DNA from 2 places in the Paenibacillus sp. DS2015 genome. Region 1 is predicted to be linked to the other one. Evidence: riboswitches for the same ligand, from Rfam matches in the RefSeq annotation. Region 1 holds a riboswitch; the other holds the start of a gene.
The links. Region 1 has a riboswitch for FMN ahead of J2T13_RS13250 (DMT family transporter). Riboswitches for the same ligand answer to the same signal wherever they lie in the genome.
Positions count from the first base shown of each region.

Region 1 (4,185 bases):
AATTGTATGATCGTTACAAGGATAAAGGATTCGTAGTGTTAGGATTCCCATCCAACCATTTTGATGATCAAGAACCTGGTAATAATGAAGATATTAAAACCTTTTGTAAGCTGAATTATGGGGTAACTTTCCCTATGTTTGAAAAGTTGCATGTGAGAGATGAGAACGCTCACCCGTTATTTAACTATTTGACAGCGGTAAAACCGTTTAAAGGATTTAATCCCTTTCACCCGTCATCAAAGCTATTAACTTCAATAATTAATGAGAAGGTTCCAGAGTACCTGATTGGCGATTCTATTAAATGGAATTTCACTAAATTCTTATTAGATAGGAAGGGTAACGTAATCCATCGTTTTGAAGCGATGACAGATACCATTGATATGGAGAATGATATTGAGAGTTTACTGTAACTGGTTGGTCAAAAGCCAGATATTAACCGAGGTATAAGAATGGATATAGGGGTGTCTCAAGCCATTGTTCAGGCTGTTGAGACCCCTTTTTTTATAGTGATGTGAATCTATTATTTGGAAGATATGAGGTTAGGTTTTTGATATAATAGGCTCGACAGAAGAGAGGAGCAGGATATGAATATGAATAATAGTCATGAGAGCAAAATAAAGTGGGGAATATTAGGTACGGGCTGGATTGCTTCTCAATTTGCTAGAGATTTAGCTCATGCTCAGAATGCGGAGAGGTTTGCTGTTGGATCACGTACGAAGGAAAGTGCTGACCAATTTGCTGAAAATTTTAATTTTGCTCATGCTTATGGAAGTTATGAAGAATTACTAGCCAATCCTGAGATTGATGCTATTTACGTGGCTACACCTCACCCATTTCACAAGGAGAACGTACTCACTTGTCTTCGTGCGGGCAAAGCTGTGCTATGTGAGAAGCCTTTCACAATAAATGCAGCTGAGCTCGAAGAGATGATTAGCTACGCTAAGGAGAATAAACTATTCTTAATGGAAGGTATGTGGACTCGCTTCTTACCTCCCATTCGTAAAGTCAGAGAGTGGCTTCAAGCAGGACGAATTGGTGATGTAAAATTGGTGAAGGCTGATTTCGGTTTCCGCTCAGATTGGAATCCGGAAGGAAGGTTGCTTAACCCTGATTTAGGAGGGGGAGCGCTTCTAGATGCTGGGATCTATCCCATTTCTTTCGCCTCAATGGTTCTTGGGGCGAAACCTGAGAAGATCATGAGTACGGCACATATTGGAGAAACAGGGGTAGATGAACAGTTCTCTATTCTTTTAAGCTATGAATCCGGTAGAACCGCATCACTGAATGGTTCCGTTCGACTCAATTTAACCAATGAAGCTTATATATATGGCACAGATGGGTATATTCATATCCCTAGTTTTCTGAATAGCAAATCAGCTTCACTGTTCATCAACGGTGAGGAAGTTGAGACCTTCACGGATGATAGAACGTCAATTGGGTATGTGTATGAGGCTGAAGAGGTAGGTAGATGTTTACAAGAAGGCCTTACCGAAAGCTCAATTATACCGTTAGAAGAATCTTTAGGGATTATGAAGATACTTGATGAGGTACGTGGGCAATGGGGATTACGTTATCCTTTTGAAAAATAATGGAGTATCTTCGACAATATTAGCAGTTTCGTTGTATAATGAATGCAAATAAATGAATTTCCTGAAACATGTCATTTCATAAGATGAATGTGACTATTTTAACAGAGGATTGTCAACTATTGTTGTAGTATTTACTTATAATTAAAACATCACATTTTAAACTAATTGAATATGGATCTTCGGGGTAAGGTGAAATTCCTAACCGGCGGTGAATGTTCGTTCTATCTCAGAATGAACATAAGCCCGCGACTTGCTATTCTGAATAAGAAATAGCGACTGACTTGGTGAGATTCCAAGGCCGACGGTAAAGTCCGGATGGGAGAAGATCAAGAGATTCGCATGTTGTGGAATATTAATTCCCTGCAAGCTTATTTGATCAGCCCCCGCTTCTGTCGATGATGTATCGATGAAACGGGGGCTTTCCGCATAAGAACCCCATATTCAGGCTAAGGGGACAGGGATATGGATAACGTAAGTGTAAATGGACAGAAGCCGCTATCATTACCAAAAGAACAGGGGAGCAACAGTGGCTTCTGGTTAGTCGTATTGGGTGCTGCACTATGGGGTGTTGATCCTTTATTTAGGATTCTGTTGTTGAAGTCACTTACTTCGACGCAAATTGTATTACTTGAGCATATTATTATTGCGCTAGTCGTTGCTCCAATTCTATGGAGACAACGGAGTGAACTTCGGGGAATTAGAGCGAAGCATATTGCTGCATTACTCTTTATATCATGGGGTGGTTCAGCACTTGCAACGATATTGTTTACAATGGGATTGGCTGATGGAAATATGAATGCTGTATTATTACTTCAGAAATTACAGCCATTGTTTGCCATCATCATGGCGAGAATGTTATTGAAAGAGAGATTACCCCAGCGTTTTTCCTTATTGTTCATCCTTGCACTTATAGGAACTTATTTGCTGACATTTGGTTTTAAAGTACCCTTCGGTCATTGGAATGAATTTGTTCAAATAGGTAGTTTATTTTCACTCGGCGCAGCGGCGCTATGGGGTGGTTCAACGGTCATGGGACGTTTAATGGTTGGACAAATGAAATATGAGACAGTAACTTCGTTACGCTTCATACTAGCTTTGCCTTTGTTGCTTGCTATAACATGGGGTGAAGGGGGAGTTTGGAACTTGCCGACGGGTTCTTCGGCGATCGTAGGAGTGTCACTTAATTTATTGGGGCAAGCCTTATTGCCTGGTTTACTGAGTTTACTTGTATATTATAAGGGACTTACAACGACCAAAGCTTCGGTAGCTACATTCGCAGAATTAAGTTTCCCAATGGTGGGTGTTCTAATGAATTGGATTGTGTTTCACGAGATTATTACGAGTGCTCAAATCTTCGGATTTGTTCTGATATGGGCTGCATTATTCGTCATCTCTAGGCAAAGCCAGTCTTTGAAAGCATGATGGGAGGTATGTACGGCACATAGATTACGACCAAATCGCAAATGGATTTGGTCTCTTTTCGTATTGATCCCATACTAAACTCATCGCCAGAAGTGGAATGAGGAGTATAAAAGGTTGAGTCTTATTAATCATGATTTTGGACAAATTTGAATTTATGTTAAAATAAACCTTTGAGTGATTAAATTCGTTGAATTTACATCGGAGGGTTTAATATTGAAAAAAGTATTTCCAGTTATCTTCACTATTTTAATGATTCTTACGGGGTGTACTTCTGATACAGTTGATACAACTCTCTACCAAGGCATGAGTTTAGACATCGGTGTTATAGGGGGGGCTCCTAAAGTCAGAGAAGATAACATCAAATTCATTAATATTACGTTTGAGGAAATTGAAAATAGGAATCTCTTGGATGATTTTGATGCTGTATTCATTACGAGGGAAAATCTTTCTGAAGCTTCTGACAGTAAATATGCAAAAATATATAAAAATGCTGGTATTCCATTCTTCTTTATTGAGTCTAAGAAATCATATGTACCCTTTCTTGATGAGGCATTATCCTATGAGGATTCTCCAGATAGTAAATCAAGTGACTATGCCACGGGCTATTTTCAGCTTGGTGAAGAAGGTCAATCTTGGGGCTATGGACTCTATAATAATAAAATAAATGAATCCAATATCAAAGACGTCTATTCACGAATATTTACAACGATCTTAGAGAATCAAAAATAAAGAATAAATGATCCCAAGCTTGGAGCTACTATCCAAGCTTTTTTGGTTTTGAGGAAAAAGATTTCTTTTTTATCAAATTAGATATATACTAATTAAAAGTATGCAACTAACTAAAATAATTATCGAAGGAAAATAGTTCTGTTATTAGGATCTGACTTCAAGTGGAAACTATCCACAATAAATGTAATGTTGAGAGGATGTACAACGAATGAATGTTAAAGGTATTCACCATTTGTCCGCCATGACGGGTAGTGTAACGGGTAATTTTGAGTTTTATACAGAAGTTCTTGGGATGCGCCTTATTAAAAAAACAGTAAACCAAGATGATACATCTGCGTATCATTTATTCTATGGAGACGAACGAGGAAATGCAGGTACGGAGCTTACCTTTTTTGATTTTCCGAGTATCGGACAGAATCGAAAAGGGGTGAGTAGCATCTCCGGT
Region 1 is NZ_JBNPWS010000013.1:81,869-86,053, forward strand. It holds gene J2T13_RS13240 (glutathione peroxidase) at 1-410, shown strand, start outside; gene J2T13_RS13245 (Gfo/Idh/MocA family protein) at 585-1,589, shown strand; FMN riboswitch at 1,761-1,920, shown strand; gene J2T13_RS13250 (DMT family transporter) at 2,052-3,011, shown strand; gene J2T13_RS13255 (hypothetical protein) at 3,225-3,740, shown strand; gene J2T13_RS13260 (ring-cleaving dioxygenase) at 3,949-4,185, shown strand, end outside.

Region 2 (4,185 bases), on a different contig from region 1:
AATGGCTATTGATGCGGGAATCGGTTGTTTCGTAGTGGACAATTTGGTTGAACTACATCTTTTACAGGCTATAGCATTAGAGAAAAATGTGCATGTTAATGTATTGCTACGGGTAACACCAGGTGTTGAGGCTCATACGCATGAATATATTTCAACAGGACAGACGGATTCTAAATTTGGTTTTGATATCGGAAATGGCTCTGCCTATGAAGGTGTAGAGGTTACTTCTAAACAATCCCATTTAGAGTTACTTGGAGTCCATTCTCATATTGGCTCACAAATTTTTGAGGTTGAGGGATTCCAACTTGCTGTTCAAAAGGTTGCTGAATTTGCACAAGGTGTAAAGACCGGACTTGGTATCGTATTTAAAGTTGTTAATTTAGGTGGAGGATTTGGGATTCGTTATGTGGATGGCGATACACCACTAAAAGTCTCCCAGTACGTCAAGGCAATTACGGATGCTGTCAAAGAACACTTTGCGAAGATCCAGTCTGAGCTGCCGGAAATTTGGGTAGAGCCCGGTCGTAGTATTGTAGGGGACGCAGGAACAACTCTCTATACCGTAGGTACGAACAAGAACATTCCAGGTGTCCGTAAATATGTAGCAGTTGATGGAGGCATGACAGATAACCCACGCCCAGCCCTATATCAATCCCATTATGAAGCAGTACTTGCCAATCGCGCGCTTGAAGAAGCACAAGAGACCGTATCGATTGCTGGTAAGTGCTGTGAGAGTGGCGATATGTTGATTTGGGACGTGAAGCTACCTGAGGTAACTAGTGGCGACTTGCTGGCAGTAGCTTGTACAGGAGCATACAATTATTCGATGGCAAGTAACTACAATCGTATTCGTCGTCCAGGAGTTGTCTTTGTGAAGGATGGTCAAAGTGATCTTGTTGTGAAACGTGAGAGCTTGCAGGATATTGTTGGTAATGACCTTGTTCCAGAACGGATTGCTAAACAAGCTGTAACGAAATAATTCAGGTTGTCGTTATCGTTATATATCAGAAGGGATCACGTTTACGTTACTATTGATGTAGCGTAAGGTGTTATCCCTTTTGTTCTTGTGTAGAGACTGTAATGAATTAATTTTGAGTTCATTCCGTCTTTTTTTGCTTTCAGGTACCTATTCATAGTAAACTATAGGATGTCTGTTAATGATCTCCTTTTCAGAATTACATAACAGATAACTTCTAAGTGAATGATTTGATAAGTATTGAGTTTAAATTGAATTACACAATATTTTAAGGGGATGGAATCATAATGAAAAAAGGAACAATTGAATTAGAAAACGGTGGAGTAATCGAAATCGAGTTTTTACCAGAAGAAGCACCTAACACAGTAGCTAACTTTGAAAAATTAGCTAATAGTGGATATTATAATGGTTTGAGTTTCCACCGCGTGATCCCTAATTTTGTCGCTCAAGGGGGTTGCCCAACAGGAACAGGTACGGGTGGTCCAGGGTATACAATTAAATGTGAAGCGACTAACAACACAACAAAACATGCTAGAGGCGTATTGTCCATGGCTCACGCAGGTAGAGACACTGGTGGTAGCCAATTCTTTATCGTTTATGCTCCGCAACCACATTTAGATGGAGTTCATACCGTATTTGGTAAAGTGATCAGTGGAATTGAACATGTAGACACGATCAAAGCTAACGATAAGATGAAAGAAGTTAAGGTTTGGGACGAAGCATAAGAGTATCAAATAGCAAAAGATAGTAACCCAAATACCCTCTCATCAGAATGAAAACTGATGGAGAGGGTATTTGGGCTTGTATTCATCACTAATAACCAATAAATATGATGGGTATAAAGGGCATTGAATCAGATAGTTCATATCATTTAATAAGCTGCTTTATTAAATATAGAATAAAACTCTTGTGTTTTTATCTCTTAGGTGGTAATATTCGTACATAAATAGTTGTTCTTAAATGAACAATTTCATATTGATTTATCCTTCGGGGGCAGGGTGAAATTCCCTACCGACGGTGATGGGGTGTTGTTAGACTTTCTAATGATACGACTTAGTCCGTGACCCGTACGCATAACTTTGGCGTATGGTTGACCTGGTGAAATTCCGGGACCGACAGTATAGTCTGGATGGGAGAAGGATAAATAGCTGACGCAACTTACTTATAGTGATTTGCGGTTCATAAAAGTGAAGCAACAGAAGGTTGTGGCAATTTTCACAATGTGATGCGGATGAGGTCTATATTTCATTTTGTGTTACTTGTATTCGGAATTGTCTTTAGCTTTGTTTTTGTGTAATCTATTTATCTCCTATACTAACCCCGTTACGGATGAATTCGTTCATCTGATGCGGGGTTTTCTGTTTATACGAATCAACTTGTTATTCACATATTTCGGAGGTGATGTAGATACAATGATGGACATTATGAATGACGAATTTTATATGTCTTTAGCATTGGATATGGCGGAGCGAGCACAAGGGCAGACAGGTATTAATCCTGTTGTTGGATGTGTTGTCGTGAAGGATGGTGTGATGGTTGGACTGGGCACTCATCTCGAGCGGGGTACGGGTCATGCTGAAGTTCATGCACTGAATATGGCAGGTGAGAAGGCGAAAGGTAGCACGGTATATGTTACTTTAGAGCCATGTAGTCATTATGGAACAACACCACCGTGTAGCGAACGTTTGATCAAAGAAGGAGTGCGACGGGCCGTAGTGGCCTGCCAAGATCCGAATGTTCAAGTAGCAGGTAAAGGGATCGCTATGTTGCGTGAGCAAGGGATAGAGGTTGAAGTGGGTATACTTCAAGATCGTGCATTGAAATTGAATGAGAAGTTTATCAAGTATATTACGACAGGGATGCCATTTGTCACACTAAAAACAGCTAGTACATTAGATGGCAAAATCGCTTCGAAAAGTGGCGATAGCAAATGGATTTCAAATGAAGCGGCGCGGGAGCAAGTACATACGCTAAGACATCGGCATCAAGGTATTATGGTCGGCGTGGAGACAGTAATTGCAGATAATCCGCATTTAACAACTCGCTTGCCTGTAGATGGCTTGAATCCAATCCGAATTGTTGTAGACTCGCGCTTACGTATTCCTTTGGAGTCTCACCTTGTTAGTGATGGTCTGGCACAGACGATTGTGTTAACTACCAATGCCTCTATGGGTCATTCTACGGCTGTACGTCTTAAAGAGGCAGGTGTCACAGTGATTGCGTGTGGTGAGGGTCCACGTGTGGACCTGAAAGTTGCGTTAGCCAATCTAGGTAGATTGAACATTGGTTCTGTCCTTCTTGAAGGAGGAGGTACATTGAACGGCGCGATGCTAGAAGCACAACTGATCGATCGAATTGTACTTTATTTAGCCCCTAAAATTGTAGGAGGTTACGATGCCCCGGGTAGTTTCTCTTTTGCAGGAAGTGAACTCATGAGGGATGCTGTAAGTCTAGTATCTTTGGAAGTAGAACAATTAGGAGATAATGTGTGTATCAGTGGGATACCTGTATGGACCTAAAGCTAAAGCTGTTGACAGAGGAGGTGTTTCATCATGTTTACGGGATTAGTTGAGGAAATGGGCACGATGCGTGGGATGACTCGCCAAGGAGAAGCCATGGTGTTGCATATTTCAGCATCGGTCATCATGAATGATTTGAAGATTGGAGACAGTGTGTCCGTAAATGGTGTATGTCTTACAGCAACTTCAATAGAGACTCATTCCTTCGCTGCTGACGTTATGCCCCAGACTTTTCGCAATAGTAACTTAAAGGACCTTCAAAGTGGGAATAAGGTGAACTTGGAGCGGGCTATGATTGCCAATGGACGTTTTGGTGGACATATGGTTCAAGGACATGTAGATGGCATAGGAACAATACATCAAGTTACCCGTGAACAGAATGCGGTCGTATATGAGATTACACCAGCGAATACAGAATTATTCAAATTCGTTATCCCCAAAGGATCCATTACACTTGATGGAATCAGCTTGACTGTGGTGAGTGTGAATGATCATACATTTCAAGTATCCGTCATCCCTCATACATTGGTACAGACAGTTCTTAATCAGAAACGTGCTGGAGATACGGTGAATATTGAATGCGATGTGCTAGGTAAATATGTGAATCATTTGCTCAATTACGGGTCCAGAGGACAGCAGGATGAAGGTAAGCCATCTGGGATTAGTCAAGAGTATTTGGCTCAGCATGGA
Region 2 is NZ_JBNPWS010000042.1:29,993-34,177, forward strand. It holds gene lysA (diaminopimelate decarboxylase) at 1-979, shown strand, start outside; gene J2T13_RS23905 (peptidylprolyl isomerase) at 1,264-1,701, shown strand; FMN riboswitch at 1,956-2,121, shown strand; gene ribD (bifunctional diaminohydroxyphosphoribosylaminopyrimidine deaminase/5-amino-6-(5-phosphoribosylamino)uracil reductase RibD) at 2,392-3,495, shown strand; gene ribE (riboflavin synthase) at 3,529-4,185, shown strand, end outside.
Region 2: it holds a riboswitch for FMN, as region 1 does, so the genes downstream of both, ribD (bifunctional diaminohydroxyphosphoribosylaminopyrimidine deaminase/5-amino-6-(5-phosphoribosylamino)uracil reductase RibD) here and J2T13_RS13250 (DMT family transporter) in region 1, are expected to answer to the same signal.